DNA from 2 places in the Skermanella cutis genome. Region 2 is predicted to be linked to the other one. Evidence: predicted binding sites of a transcription regulator. Region 2 holds the regulator's gene; the other holds the start of a gene.

Evidence for each region. Region 2 encodes LexA, which represses DNA repair genes until DNA is damaged. Its sites were predicted from a motif close to ATGTTCTANTTTGGTTC; they were not measured.
Region 1: a site for LexA is predicted at 3,553-3,569, ahead of IGS68_RS17330 (PA0069 family radical SAM protein). Genes of this name have one in related genera too.

The regions. Positions count from the first base shown of each region.
Region 1 covers NZ_CP067420.1:3,676,791-3,684,510, forward strand. The annotation lists gene IGS68_RS17310 (lytic transglycosylase domain-containing protein) at 1-133, shown strand, start outside; gene moaB (molybdenum cofactor biosynthesis protein B) at 120-668, shown strand; gene IGS68_RS17320 (phosphotransferase) at 676-1,626, shown strand; gene IGS68_RS17325 (addiction module antidote protein) at 1,825-2,130, opposite strand; gene IGS68_RS17330 (PA0069 family radical SAM protein) at 2,446-3,525, opposite strand; gene IGS68_RS17335 (glycosyltransferase family 2 protein) at 3,762-4,781, shown strand; gene IGS68_RS17340 (GMC oxidoreductase) at 4,842-6,446, shown strand; gene IGS68_RS17345 (ribonuclease HII) at 6,510-7,169, shown strand; gene IGS68_RS17350 (site-specific DNA-methyltransferase) at 7,280-7,720, shown strand, end outside.
Region 2 covers NZ_CP067420.1:2,632,775-2,640,494, forward strand. The annotation lists gene gyrA (DNA gyrase subunit A) at 1-2,641, shown strand, start outside; gene coaD (pantetheine-phosphate adenylyltransferase) at 2,714-3,253, shown strand; tRNA gene IGS68_RS12395 (tRNA-Lys) at 3,342-3,417, shown strand; gene IGS68_RS12400 (class I SAM-dependent methyltransferase) at 3,458-4,198, opposite strand; gene lexA (transcriptional repressor LexA) at 4,341-5,060, opposite strand; gene IGS68_RS12410 (molybdopterin molybdotransferase MoeA) at 5,192-6,406, opposite strand; gene moaC (cyclic pyranopterin monophosphate synthase MoaC) at 6,403-6,885, opposite strand; gene trpC (indole-3-glycerol phosphate synthase TrpC) at 6,882-7,685, opposite strand; gene trpD (anthranilate phosphoribosyltransferase) at 7,682-7,720, opposite strand, start outside.

The DNA of each region.
Region 1 (7,720 bases), 1.0 Mb from region 2:
CCAGCGCCTGGGCCGGCCCTTGCCGTCCCTGGAGGCCATTGCGGCCGGCCGGTGGCCGGTTTATATGGCAGGGGACGGCGATGCTCCCGCGCCGAAGACAGTTCAGCAGGTGGCCACCGATGGCAAAGATTGACGAGTCCCGGCCCTTCCTCGCGGTCAACATCGCGGTCCTGACCGTGTCGGACACGCGGGTCGAGGCAGACGACAGGTCGGGCAACACCCTGGTGGAGCGCCTGACCGCCGACGGCCACCGCCTCGCCGCCCGCGCGATCGTCAAGGACGACATTCCCTCGATCATCGCCCAGGTCCAGGCCTGGATCGCCGATCCCGGCATCGACGTGGTGATCTCGACCGGCGGCACCGGCGTGACCGGACGCGACGTGACGCCGGAGGCGTTCCACGCGATCTACGACAAGGAGATCCCCGGCTTCGGCGAGCTGTTCCGCATGATCAGCTACGAGAAGGTCGGCACCTCCACGATCCAGAGCAGGGCGACCGGCGGCGTGACCGGCGGGACCTACCTGTTCGCCCTGCCCGGCTCGCCCAGCGCCTGCCGCGACGCCTGGGACGGCATCCTGAAGTTCCAGCTCGACAACCGGCACCGGCCCTGCAACCTGGTCGAGCTGATGCCCCGCCTGATGGAGCATGTGAAGCCCGCCGGTGCCTGAAGGACCCTTGCCTGACCGGCATCTCCCGGCCGCGCTCCGAAACCGCCTGGGGCTGGACGCCGATCCGCTGCCGCTGCCGCCCAAGGGTATGGCCCACGCCCATCTGCGCCTGCCGGGCGGCGTTCTGGCGCGGGTGCCGCGCTGGAGCCAGATCGGCCTCGATCCCGCCGCCAACCTGCGCCACCAGGCGGCCGCCTTCACCCGCGCCGCCCCCGGCGGCCACACGCCGCTCCTGGCAGGCGTCCTGGAACCCGGCGCGGACCTGCCCATGGGCGCCCTCCTGGTCGAGGAGATCGCCGGGCGCCCGCCGCACCTGCCCGACGACATGCCGGCCATCGCCCGCGCGCTGGCCTCCCTCCATGTCCTGTCGGCGGAACCGGCGGCCAACCCGATCCAGGCCACCATCCGGGTGATCGAGCGGCAGGCGCCCTGCTTCGCCCGCGCCGGGCTGGCGCGGGAGACCCTGGCCCACCTCGACGCCGAGCTGGAGTGGGTCCGCACCCTGCCGACGACCCCGGAGCCCCCGGTAGCTTTGGTCGGCACCGACACCCATCCCGGCAATTTCCTGATCGACGATCGGGGAAAGGCCTGGTTCGTGGACCTGGAGAAGGCGACCGACGGGCTTCCGGCAATCGACCTGGCCCACGCCAGCCTCTACACCTCGACCACCTGGGACCCCGATGTGGCCGCGGTCCTTTCCCGCGAGGACACCCGGCGTTTCTACGCCGCCTGGAGCGACGCCGTCCCGCCGGCCATGGCCGAGGCGGTGCGTCCCTGGTTCGGCATCGCCCGCCGCTTGGTCTGGCTGCGCACCCTGTCCTGGATGGCGCGCTGGAAGGTGGAAGGATCGGCCGCGTTCGGCGCCGGCATCGACCCGCGCACCGTCGCCCACGTGCGGGAGCGGATCGAAGACTTCTTCGACCCGGCGACGATCGCGCGGGTGCGGGATAGCCTTTGACCTGAGCGCTTCCCGGCACCGCCCGCCAATGCCTTGACCGGTTCGCCGTAGGTCGGCCTTCGCCCGCAGGGCGAACGCCGACACCCTGCATCAACGCTCCGGCCATGGTGTCGGCGTCGGCCTTCGGCCGAGGCCGACCTACGATGGAGCTGTTGAGGGGCCTGGAGGTCGTGTTCCAAAAAACGAGAATGCACCGTGTCAGGTCCCTGGACCTTCAGGGTCCACGGTGGCGCTGAGACGTAGACCAAGCGAGCGGATCACCTTCAACACGGTTGCGAACTCCGGATTGCCGCCCGGTGCCAGGGCTTTGTACAACCTCTGTCGCCCCAGCCCGGTGCGGCGCGCCATGTCCGTCATGCCTTTCGCCCGCGCGATATTGCCGAGCGCTGCCGCGACAAGTTCCGGATCGCCGTCCTCCAGGACAGCTTCCAGGTTTGCGGCGATGCGATCCTCGTTGGTGAGGCTGTCTACGATGTCCCATGGACGGGTTTCGGTCTTGGACATGCTCGATCCCTCAAAGCGTCCGGGCCAGACGAATAGCAGCCGCGATATCCAGATCCCGAGTACGCCTAGCGCCGCCGGCCGTTCCACTCGCCGCGCTGTGTTGCGCCATGGGCGCAACCTACGGCTCGATGCAGGGCGGAGGTGATGCGGGCCGAAGCTCGTAGGTTGCGCCCATGGCGCAACGCACTGGATCAGCCGTCCCGGGCCGATTGACCTGCTCGCGAACCGCTCTAGCCGTTACGGCGCCCCCAAGTCGCACAGGCTGTCGATCTCCTACAATCAAGTATCCGCAATGATGGTCCATGCCGACAGCCCTCAAAGCAGCGGCAATTGGTCCCCGGGCGCCGGCGGCGGCCTGAACAGCCCGCATTCCAGGTCCCAGCGCCGCCCATTCAGGCCCAGCCGCCGGCAGGCCAGCTTGAAGCGGCGGGACAGCAGTTCGGCGATCGGGCCGGTGCCGGTCATGCGGGTGCCGAACTCGGACTGGTAGAGGCCGCCGGCCCGCGCCTGCCGGATCAGGCTCAGCACGCGGTCGGCCCGGTCGGGAACGTGCTCGCGCAGCCATTCCTCGAACAGGTCCTTTATCTCCAGCGGCAGCCGCAGCAGGATATAGCTGCCGCCGGCGGCTCCCGCCTCCGCGCCGGCCTCCAGGATCGCTTCCAGCTCGTGGTCGTTGAGCCCCGGCACCATCGGGCTGGCGAGGACCGAGACAGGCACGCCCGCCGCCGTCAATTCCCGGATCGCCTCCAGCCGCCGGGGCGGCGTCGCGGCGCGCGGCTCCATCCGGCGGGCGAGGTCCCGGTCGAGCGTGGTGACCGACACGGCGACGCTCGCCAGCCGCTTCGCCGCCATCGGAGCCAGGATATCCAGGTCGCGGGTCACCAGCGCCGACTTGGTGATGATGCAGACCGGCTGGTTGAAGTCCCGGCAGACCTCCAGCACCGCGCGGGTGATCCGCTCCTCCCGCTCGATCGGCTGGTAAGGGTCGGTGTTGGCGCCGATCGCCAGCGGCCGGCAGACATAGGATTTCGCGCGCAGCTCCCGCGCCAGCAACTCGGCCGCGTCCCGCTTGCGGAACAGGCGCGTCTCGAAATCCAGCCCCGGCGACAGCCCCAGATAGGCGTGGGTCGGGCGGGCGAAGCAATAGATGCAGGCGTGCTCGCAGCCGCGATAGGGATTGACCGATTGTTCGAACGGGATGTCGGGCGAGCTGTTGCGGGCGATGACGCTGCGGGCGCGGTCGTCCAGGACGGTCGTCCGGACCGGCGGCGGATCCTCGCCGCCGTTCGCCGTCCAGCCGTCGTCCACCAGCACGCGCCGCTCGCGCTCGAAACGCGAACTCTCGTTGCTGATCGCCCCCCGCCCCTTGAGAGCCCTGCGCGTGATCTCGTCCATGAGGGCCAGGATAGACCGTCGCGAATAGAACGTAAAGAGAACACATTTCTCTTTGATCGAACGCCGGGGCGGTTCGGAGGTAGCCGGCTGAACCGAATCTTACCTGAACTGAGTAGCTTTCGCTCTGAGTGTTCTAGGGTTGATGTTCTAGGGCCGTTTGGGCGGTGTCGGGGCGGGCATCCCGCCTGCTAACCAGGAGGACAAATTTAGGTCAAAAGCGCAAAGGTCCACTGCTCATGATTTCGATCGTCATGCCGTCCTACAATTCCGCGGAATTCATCGAACAGGCTATCGAGAGCGTCAGGGCACAGACATTCCCCCATTTCGAACTGCTGGTCTGCGACGACGGCTCGACGGACGGCACCCTCGACATCGTCAGGCGCCTGATGGGCCAGGACGACCGGATCAGGCTTCTGCTGAACAACTGCCGCAACATCAGCCTGAACTGCAACATCGGGCTCCGGGAAGCCAGATACCCCTGGATCGCCCGGCTCGACGCGGACGACGTCATGCATCCGAACCGGCTGGAACTCCAGATGAAGGCGGCCGAACAGGATCCCTCGGTGGTCCTGTGGGGAAGCCATGCCCGGCTGGTGAACCGCAAGGGCAGACCCCTACGCACCCTGCGGACCGGACCGGCGACGCAGGAGGAGTTCGAGAGCAAGCGGGCGACCGGCGGCATGCTGGTGATCCAGGGGCCGACGGTGATGTTCCGCCGTGACCTGGCGCTGGAGATCGGCGGGTACGACCCGTTCTTCAATTCGGCCGAGGATCTCGAACTGCTGCACCGGCTGGTCGCGTTCGGCCCGGCCCGGGTTCTGCCGCTGGCGCTGACCGACTACCGCGTCCACGGCGGCAGCGTGACGTCGGGCAAGGCGGCCCACCAGATCCGCCTGATCCGGTACATCGAGGCCCGCAACCGCGCCGTCCTGGCCGGCTGCGCGATCTGCCCGCCGGTGGAGTTCATGCGCGCCCTGGACAGCGCACCGGCCCATGTCCGCCTGCTCGAATGGATCGACGGCATGGCCCGGCAGAACTACCGCAACGCCAGCATCCACAATGCCGAGAAGCGGACCTTCCGGGCCGTCCTGTGCCTGACCGCAGCCCTGTCCCTCAATCCCTTCTTCAGCCTGCCCCGCCTGGGCAAGCGGATCGGCCGAAGCTTGGCGGTCCGGTCCCGCGCCACCCTGCATTCCGCGGGGCGGCGGATTCTCGGGGCGGTCCATGCCGGCGGCAGCGGCGGCCCGGCGCACTGACACCGGCCTGTTTGACGGCGGCGTGCCGAGCCGCCGTCAATCCTACGCGAAGACACTTCCATGATCCTGGACATCCGGCAGTTCCCGACCGGGCAGCATTTCGACGCCGACCTGTGCATCGTAGGCGCCGGGGCCGCCGGCATCTCGATCGCGCGCGACATGCTCGGGCTTCCGATCAAGGTGCTGCTGCTGGAAAGCGGCGGCTTCGACTTCGACGCCGAGGTCGCGGCCCTGAACGAAGCCGACAACGCCGCCGACCTGAAGCTCGACCTGGAATCCTTCCGGGCCCGCCTGTTCGGGGGCACGACCAGCCTGTGGGGCGGCAATTGCGCCCCGCTCGACCCGATCGACTTCGCGCCGCGCCCTTGGGTGCCCTTCTCCGGCTGGCCGATCAAGCACGAGGAGATGCTGCCCTACTGGCAGCGCGCCCAACCCCTGTTCGAGCTGGGCGACCGCGGCTACGACGTGGACGAATGGGTCCTGGCCGAGCCGGACTTCGAGGTCGTCCGGCTGCCGCTCGATACCGGGCTCGTCCGCGAGAAGGTCTACCAGCGGAGCCCGCGGACCCAGTTCGGCCACCGCTACGGGGGCGAGCTGGAACCCGACTCCGCGAACGTGACCGTCATGCTCAACGGGACCGCGGTCGGGCTGCGGACCGACGACTCCGCCGGGACCGTCACCGGGCTCGAGGTCAGGACGCTGACCGGCCGCTCCCACACGATCTCGGCCCGCGCCGTCGTGCTCGCCGCCGGGATCGAGAACGCCCGCCTGCTCCTGCTGTCCAACGACAGGGAACCGGCGGGCCTGGGCAACCGGCACGACGCCGTCGGCCGCTATTTCATGGAACACCTGAACATGGTGTCCGGCCGGGCGATGATCCCCGGCGCCGACGACCTCTACCGCTTCTACGACGCCGAGGGCTGGGCCGACCGCACCTCTCCCACCGCCGTCAGGATGCTCGTGGGGCTCCAGCCCACTCCCGAGATGCAGGAGGCGGCCGGCATCGGCAATTACGTCGCCTTCATCAACAGGACCTTCGAGGGCGAGCAGACGGCGGGCTACCAGGCGCTGCGCCATCTGCTGTACCGGCTGAGGCACGCCCAGCTGTCGGACCACCTGCGCAACGACCTGGCGGCCCTGGTCGGAGATTTCGGTTCCGCCCTGAAGGGAAGCTGGAACCGCGTGTTCGCCGCCGATACCAGCATCTACGAGATCCAGCATTTCTTCGAACAGGTTCCCAACCCCGACAGCCGGATCAGGCTGGGCGACAGGCCGGACCCGCTGGGCATGCCCCGCATGGTGGTCGATTGGCGCACCACCGACCAGGACAAGCGGACCTGGGCGGTCGGCCAGGACCTCGTCGCCCGCGCGATCGGCGCCGGCGACGGGACGGGCGGCACCGGCAGGCTCCAGCTCGAGCCGGCGGGACCGGGCCTGCCCTGGCCCGACACGATCCACCAGTCGAGCCACTACATGGGCACCACGAGGATCAGCGACGATCCACGCCTCGGCGTCGTCGACCACGATTGCCGCGTCCATGGCCTGTCCAATCTCTTCGTCGCGGGCGGTTCGGTCCTTCCGACCGGCGGCTGCGCCATGGTCACGATCAACATCGTGGCGCTGGCGCTGCGGCTGGCCGACCATCTGAAGCGCCTGCTGGCCTGACGGGAGCGGTTCGGGTATCACGGGCGCCTTCGCGGACGCCCTTCCACTGCCGGTACCCTGCCCATGCCCGACCTGACCCACGAGATCGCCGCCGGCTACGGCACCGGAACCATCGTCTGCGGCGTGGACGAGGTCGGGCGCGGGCCGCTGGCCGGGCCGGTGGTGGCGGCGGCCGCGATCCTGCCGCCGGACGGCCTGCCCCCCGCCCTCGCCGCCCTGGTCAACGACAGCAAGCTGCTGAAACCCGGCGTGCGGGAGGAGCTGGCTCCCCTGATCCGCGCCTCCGCGACGGTCGCGATCGGCATCGCCGACGTGGGCGAGATCGACCGGCTCAACATCCTCCGCGCGAGTTTGCTCGCCATGAAGCGGGCGGTCGAGGCGCTCGGCGTCCGGCCCGGCGTGGCGCTGGTGGACGGCAACAAGGCGCCGGACCTCGCCTGCCCCGTGCGGACCATCGTCGGCGGCGACGCCGCGTCGCTGTCGATCGCCGCCGCGTCGGTCGTCGCCAAGGTCGAACGCGACCGGATCATGGCCGCGCTCGCCCGGACCCATCCCGGCTACAGCTGGGAGCGGAATGCCGGCTATCCGACGGCCGAACACCGCAAAGCATTGATTTCTTTAGGAGTCACGCCCCACCACCGGCGCAGCTTCGGTCCGGTGAAAGTGGCATTGGCGACTCAGGGTACCGAGAAAGCGAGTCCCGACTCCGGGTTCGAGAAATAAGGATTGACGCGGATTCGCGCTCGACTCATGTTGCGCGAATGAGTCAAGCACTTTCCTCCCCCAAGGCCCTCCGCAGGCCCCCCGCCAAGGCGCCTTCCACCGTGATCCCCATGCACCAGAACCGTATCCTGGTCGGCGATTGCGTCACCGTCATGAACGGCCTGCCGGCCGGCTCGGTCGACATGGTGTTCGCCGACCCTCCCTATAACCTGCAACTGGGGGGCGACCTGCTCCGCCCGAACCATTCCCGCGTCGACGGGGTGGAGGAGGACTGGGACAAGTTCGCGGACCTCGCGACCTACGACCGGTTCACCCGCGACTGGCTGGCGGGCGCCCGGCACGCGCTGAAGGACGACGGCTGCCTGTGGGTGATCGGCAGCTACCACAACATCTTCCGCGTCGGGGCGGCGCTCCAGGACCTGGGCTTCTGGCTGCTCAACGACATCATCTGGCGCAAGACCAACCCGATGCCCAACTTCCGGGGCCGCCGCTTCACCAACGCGCACGAGACGCTGATCTGGGCCGCCAAGTCCAAGGAGGCGCGCTACCAT
Region 2 (7,720 bases):
CAGCCGCGCGCTTCCCGACGTGCGCGACGGTCTGAAACCGGTGCATCGCCGAATCCTGTTCGCGATGAAGGAAGGCGGTTACGACAGCAACAAGCCCTACAAGAAGTCCGCCCGTATCGTCGGCGACGTGATGGGTAAGTATCACCCGCACGGCGACAGCGCGATCTACGATGCCATGGTCCGCATGGCCCAGGACTTCTCGATGCGCCTGCCGCTGATCGACGGGCAGGGAAATTTCGGATCGATGGACGGCGACCCGCCCGCGGCCATGCGCTACACCGAGGCGCGGCTCGCGAAGGCGGCGGAAAGCCTGCTCGACGACATCGACAAGGATACGGTCGACTTCCACCCCAACTACGACGAATCTTCGGCCGAACCTGACGTCCTTCCCGCGCGTTTCCCGAACCTGCTGGTCAACGGCGCCGGCGGCATCGCGGTCGGCATGGCGACCAACATTCCTCCCCATAACCTGGGCGAGGTCATCGACGCCTGCTGCGCCTATATCGACGACAACGACGTCACCATCGAAGAGCTGATGGAGCATGTGCCGGGCCCGGATTTCCCGACCGGCGCCCAGGTGATGGGCAAGACCGGCATCCGGCAGGCCTACCACACCGGCCGGGGCTCGATCGTGATGCGCGGCAAGACCGAGATCGAGGAGATCCGAAAGGACCGCTGGGCCATCGTGATCAACGAGGTGCCCTATCAGGTCAACAAGGCCCGCATGATGGAGCGGATCGCCGAGGTCGTCCACGACAAGACGATCGAGGGGATCTCCGACCTGCGCGACGAGTCGGACCGCGACGGCGTGCGCGTCGTGATCGAACTGAAGCGCGACGCCGTCGCCGACGTGGTGCTGAACCAGCTCTACCGCTACACGCCGCTGCAAACCTCGTTCGGAGTCAATGCGCTGGCGCTCAACGGCGGCCGGCCGGTGACGATGACCCTCAAGGACATCATCTCCGCCTTCGTCGCCTTCCGCGAGCAGGTCATCACCCGCCGGACCGAGTTCGAGCTGGGCAAGGCGCGGGAGAAGGCCCATACCCTGGTCGGCCTCGCGGTCGCGGTCGCAAACCTGGACGAGATGATAGCGCTGATCCGGCGGGCGCCCGATGCCGGCGTCGCGCGCGAGGAGATGGTGGCCCGCGAGTGGCCGGCCGGCGACGTCGCGCCGCTGATCGCCCTGATCGACGAGCCGGGCAGGGCGGTCAGCCCGCAGGGCACCTACCGCCTGTCGGAGGCCCAGGCCCGCGCTATCCTCGAACTGCGGCTGAATCGCCTGACCGGCCTGGAGCGGGACAAGATCGGCGCCGACCTGCGCGAGGTCACGGACCGGATCGCGTACTATCTCGAGGTCCTGGCGTCCCGCACGCTGCTGCTGGAGATCCTGCGGACCGAACTGCTGGAGATGAAGGAGCGGTTCGGCACTCCCCGCCGGACCACCCTGATGGAGCTGGAGTTCGAATCCGACATAGAGGACCTGATCCAGCGCGAGGACATGGTCGTCACGGTCAGCCACTCCGGCTACATCAAGCGGGTCCCGGTCTCGACCTACAGGGCGCAGAAGCGGGGCGGCAAGGGCCGCTCGGGCATGAGCATGAAGGCGGAGGATACGGTCCACGACCTGTTCGTCGCCAACACCCACACGCCCATGCTGTTCTTCTCCTCGCGCGGCATGGTCTACAAGCTGAAGGTCTGGCGCCTGCCGCTCGGCACGCCGCAGGCGCGCGGCAAGGCGCTGATCAACCTGCTGCCGCTGGTCGACGGCGAGACGATCTCCACCGTCATGCCCATGCCGGAGGACGAGGCGACCTGGGGCGACCTGTGCGTCTTCTTCGCCACCAGCAAGGGCAACGTCCGCCGCAACAAGCTGTCGGACTTCACCAACATCCGTGCCAACGGCCTGATCGCGATGAAGCTGGAGGAAGAGGGCGAGCGGCTGATCGCGGTGCGGACCGGTACCGTGGATCAGGACGTGCTGCTGGCGACGCGCGGCGGCAAGTGCATCCGGTTCCAGGTCGACGACATCCGGATCTTCAGCGGCCGGACCTCCACGGGTGTCCGCGGCATCCGGCTGGCCGACGGCGACGAGGTGATCGGCATGTCGATGCTGAACCATGTCGATGCCGACGCGGACGAGCGCGCCGCCTATCTGCGTCAGGCCAACGCCGAGCGCCGGGCGGCCGGCGAGGAGGCGTCGAGCGACGAGGCGCCCGATCCCGACGCGGAGGTCTCGACGAACATCGCCCTGTCGCCGGAGCGCTACGAGGAGATGCGGCGCAAGGAGGAGTTCATCCTCGCCGTCTCCGAGCGCGGATTCGGCAAGCGCACCTCCTCCTATGAGTACCGGGTCACCGGACGGGGCGGTCAGGGCATCTGGAATATCGAGATGAACGAGCGCAATGGTCCGGTCGTCGCCGCTTTCCCCGTCACGGATGACCATCAGGTCATGTTGGTGACCGATGGAGGGCAGATGATCCGGATGCCGATCCACGACGTCCGGATCGCGGGCCGCAAGACCCAGGGCGTTACCCTGTTCAGGGTAGCGCAGGGAGAGCGTGTCGTCTCGGTCGCGTGGCTGACCGAGGAGGCGGAAGCGGAGACCGCCGTGAACGGGGGCGACGATGCGTCGCCCGAGTGATCGGCAGAGAAACGATCGGTGCAGGGGGCGGCAGGTTGAAGGGCGCCCGGACGTGAAGGGAAGAAGCGGCAGATGAGCAAACGGATCGGCGTCTATCCCGGGACATTCGACCCGGTCACCAACGGCCATATGGACATCATCCAGCGCGCTTCCCGCGTCTTGGACCACCTGATCGTGGGCGTCGCCCGCAACGCGGGGAAAGGCCCGCTCTTCTCCACGGAGGAGCGGGTCGCGATGGTCGAGGAGGACGTCGCCGCCCTGAAGCCGAACGGCACCAAGATCGAGGTGAGGCCGTTCGACAGCCTGCTGATGAAGTTCGCGGTCGACATGAACGCCTCGGTCATCATCCGCGGCCTGCGGGCGGTTTCGGACTTCGAGTACGAGTTCCAGATGGCCGGCATGAATGCCCGCCTGAACCCCAAGGTCGAGACCGTCTTCCTGATGGCGTCCGATCGCCACCAGTTCATATCCTCGCGCTTCGTCAAGGAGATCGGCCGGCTCGGCGGCGACATCACGCACTTCGTCTCGCCCCGGGTCGCCGAACGGCTCACCGCGCGCTTCGCCCAGGATGAAGGCGACGCGGCCAAGCGCGTGCAGACTCTCAAGGTCTGACGCGCCCGCACCGGCGCCTCGGGGCGGATCAGGGTAAATGCGGGTTGACCGGAAGTGTCCCGGCCCCTATGTTCCGCCCCGACCCTGAGAGCGTGTAGCTCAGCCGGTAGAGCAACTGACTTTTAATCAGTAGGTCCTGGGTTCGAACCCCAGCGCGCTCACCAAAAAAGCCCCCGGAAACCAATGGTTTCCGGGGGCTTTTTGTTAGCCCGCATCAAGCTGCGCCAGGAGCGCTCCGGCCGGTACCGGCCAGTTGGTGAAGCAGCGCAGCACCGATCCGTCCAGGACACGCTCCAGCGACATGTCGCTGATCAGCCCGCTCGTGACGATGCAACGCTGGTACGTCCGGACCATGTGGCGCGCGCACAGGTACATCTTGGCTCGCGAGGCGGCGAAGGGGCGGATGTGGCGGCCTTCCGGCGACAGGCAGAATTCCGCCATGGCCGTGGGAACGCCCGGCCATTCCGGATCGAAGCAGTCGTCCAGGGCGATTACGCCCTGGACGGTGAGCAGGGGCGCGAAGTTGTTCAGGTCGTTCAGGACCGAGGGATGGTCATGGACGGCATCCAGGTGGAGGAAGCGGAGGCTGCCTCGCCCGACCATGTCCGGAGGTTCTTCCAGTTGCCGGAGGTCCGTGGCGACGCAGACCAGCCTGTTTCCGAGCTCCGGACAGCACCGAAGGATGTTCGCTTCGGCCACGGCTTGGGGAACTTCATGGAAGGCGTCGAAGCAGAACACGGTCTCGTCGGCGCGCGCCAGCAGGCCCAGCGCGACCGCGGACTTGCCCTTGTAGATCCCAAGCTCGCAGGTGTCGCCGCTAAATCCGCCTTGCTTCTGGATGAAGTCGATCAGCCAGAACAGCAATATATCGTGGTTGTAGAACCAGCCTTCGATCTGGTCCTCGACATGCTCCTGATAGATCCGGAAAAGTCGGGAGATTTCCATGAAGCGGTCCAGCCAGCATCGTCCGCCCGGACGGGCGTATCGCGGGCCAGACTACGGCGCATTCGTAAACGAAAAGGGCGGACCGGGGAGCCTCGCGAAGCTCCCCGGTCCGCCCCTCACGGCGGCGATCGCCGACTCGGCTTCAATAGCGCCGCAGCAGCCCCACGAGGCGGCCCTGGACGCGCACCCGGTCGGCGCCGAAGATGCGGGTCTCGAAGGCGGGGTTGGCCGGCTCTAGCGCCACGGTCTGGCCCTTGCGACGAAGGCGTTTCAAGGTCACCTCGTGCTCGTCGATCAGCGCCACGACGATCGTGCCGCTGTCGGCCATGTCGCACCGGTTGATGATGACCGTGTCGCCGTCCAGGATGCCGGCCTCGACCATGCTGTCGCCCGCGACTTCCAGCGCGTAGTGGTCCCCGGGCGGCAGCATCGTCGCCGGCACGTTGATCATCGCGCTGTTGTCGCGCAGCGCCTCGATCGGGGTACCGGCGGCGATCCGCCCGTAGAGCGGAAGCTGGATCGCCTCGGCCTCGGTGCTGGCCTCGCGCCCGGCCAGGGCGCCGGTGAAGTCGCCCTTGATCACGTTGGGCTGGAACTTCGGGCGATCGGGCGCGCGCTGCTGCGGGCGGGCCGACCCGGCTTCCGCCCCTTCCGGCAGCCGGAGCACCTCGAGCGCGCGGGCGCGGTGGGGCAGGCGGCGGATGAAGCCGCGCTCCTCCAGCCCGGTGATGAGCCGGTGGATACCCGATTTCGACTTCAATCCCAGGGCATCCTTCATCTCGTCGAACGAGGGCGAAACCCCGCCTTCGCCCAGCCGGTCGTTGATGAAGAGCAGAAGCTCGTATTGTTTACGTGTCAGCATCTACGCCCCCTGCGCGCGGGACCAACCGGTCCAGAACAAACCAAAAACATCAGTTTATGTTCTAGTTTGGTTCGCGAAAGGCGTCAAGCATTCGCTGAACAATTTTACCCTTGTCCTGCAGATCCGGTCACCTAGAGACTCAGGACTCCGCCGCCCAGGGGAAGAAATTCGACAGTGTCGCCGGCCGATGCGGCCGGTGCGAAGGGCGGGCGCACCACCAGGCAGTCGGCCCGGGCAAGCACCGTCAGCAGCGAACTGTCCTGCGATTCGAATGGGTTGGCGACCAGTTCGCCGTCCGGGCCGATACTCAGCGACGCCCGCAGATAATCTTCGCGCTGGTCGTTCTGCTTGACGGGCCGCCCCAGCACCGCCGTGCGGCGCGTTTCCTCCTCCGCCGGAAGCCCGAGCAGGCGGCGGAGCGCCGGCCTGAGGAACAGGACGGCGCAGACCTGACTCGACACCGGATTGCCGGGCAGCCCGAGGACGGGCACGTCGCCCAGCCGGCCGAACATCAGCGGTTTGCCCGGCCGCATGGCGATCTTGTAGAAATCCAGGTCCATGCCGCGGTCGCCCAGCACGCCGCGCACGAGATCGTATTCGCCCGCCGAGGCCCCGCCGGACGTCACCAGGATGTCGGCCCGTTCGGCACCCGTGACGAGTCGAGCCAGCGACTCCGGCGTATCCAGGGCGACGCCCAGATTGACCGGGACGCCGCCGCAGGCCGTGATCAGGCCGGCCAAGGCGAAGGCGTTCGAACTGACGATCTGGTCCGGCCCCAGGGGCTCCCCAGGGAGCACGATCTCGTCGCCCGTCGCCAGGATCGCGACCCGCGGGCGGCGGCGGACGCGGAGCCAGGGCCAATTCATCGCCGCGGCGAGTCCGACGTCCCGCGCCGTGAGCATGCGTCCGGCCGGTATGCCGACTTCGCCCCGCCGGAAGTCGATCCCCGCCAGCCGGACATGCCGGTGGCGGCCGACCGTCCGGAGGACGGTGACCGTGGCGCCGTCCGACTCGGTGTCTTCCTGCATGACGACGGCGTCGGCCCCGTCGGGCATCGGCGCGCCCGTGAAGATCCTGACCGCCTCTCCCGGTCCGACATGCCCCTTGAAGGCGTTCCCGGCCGGAGCCTCGCCGATGCGGCGCAGCTTCGCGGGGACCTGCGCCACGTCGGCGCAGCGCACCGCATAGCCGTCCATCGCCGACATGGAGACCGGCGGCTGGGTGAGCCGGGCGGTCACGTCCTCCGCCGTCACGCGGCCAAGCGCCTCGGTCAGTCCGACCAATTCGGCCGGCAGCGGCGACAGGGCGGCGAGGACGCGGGACCGGGCCTCGGCGACGGAGATCATCGAGGGGTCCCGTACTCGCCGCTCTTCCCGCCCGCCTTGTGGGCCAGCCGAACGTCGCCGATGGTCATGGCGCGGTCCACCGCCTTGCACATGTCGTAGACGGTGAGAGCCGCGACGGACACGGCCGTCAGGGCCTCCATCTCGACGCCGGTGCGTCCCTTCAGCTTGCAGGTCGCCGTGATGTCCACCGCGTTGCGGCCGGGATCGCAGGTCAGGTCGACCTTGGCCGAGGTCAGCGCCAGCGGATGACAGAGCGGGATCAGGTCGGGCGTCCGCTTGGCCGCCATGATCCCGGCGAGCCGCGCGACGGACAGCACGTCGCCCTTCTTCACCCCGCCGGACAGGATCAGGGCCAGGGTCTCCGCCGCCATGAAGACCGACCCGGTGGCGGTCGCCGTCCGTTCCGTCTCGTCCTTGTCGGAGACGTCGACCATCACGGCGCGTCCCTCGGCGTCGAAATGGGTGAAGCCGCCGGTCATGCGGCGGCCCGGCGGGTCAGCAGGGACCGAGTGGCCTCCGTCACATCGGACTGGCGCATCAGGCTCTCGCCGACCAGGAAGCAGCGTGCGCCGGCCCTGTCCATCCGCTCCAGGTCGTCCGGCCCGTATAGACCGCTCTCGCTGACCAGCAGGCGGTCCGCGGGAACCCGTGCCGCCAGTTCCTCCGTGACGGCAAGATCGACCGCCAACGTCTTGAGATTCCTGTTGTTGATACCGATCAGTTCACACGGAAGATGAAGAGCGCGGTCGAGTTCCTCGCCGTTGTGGACCTCCACCAGGACGTCCATGCCGTAGCGCGCCGCCACCTCGGCCAACTCGCGGGCCGTCGTGTCGTCGAGGGCGGCCATGATGAGCAGGATACAGTCGGCACCCAGCGCCCGGGCCTCAACCACCTGATAAGGATCCAGCATGAAGTCCTTGCGAAGACAGGGTAATTCGCAAGCTGCCCGGGCCTCCACCAGGAACGAATCCTGGCCTTGGAAATAGGGTATGTCAGTCAGGACGGACAAGCATGCGGCCCCGCCGGCCTGATAGGCATGGGCCAGCTCGGCGGGGTTGAAATCCTGTCGAATCAAACCTTTGCTGGGCGATGCTCGCTTGATTTCTGCGATCAGTCCATAGTCGCCCCCGGCCAGCTTCCGGCGCAGGGAGGCCGTGAAGCCCCGCGGCGGGCCGGCTTTCATCGCCGCGCGGTCGATTTCGGCGAAGCTGCGCTCGGCACGCCGCGCCGCCACGTGGGCGCGCTTGTCGGCACAGATGCGGGTGAGAACGTCGCTCATGCCGAGCCTCCGCTGTTGGTGATGGCGATCAGGCG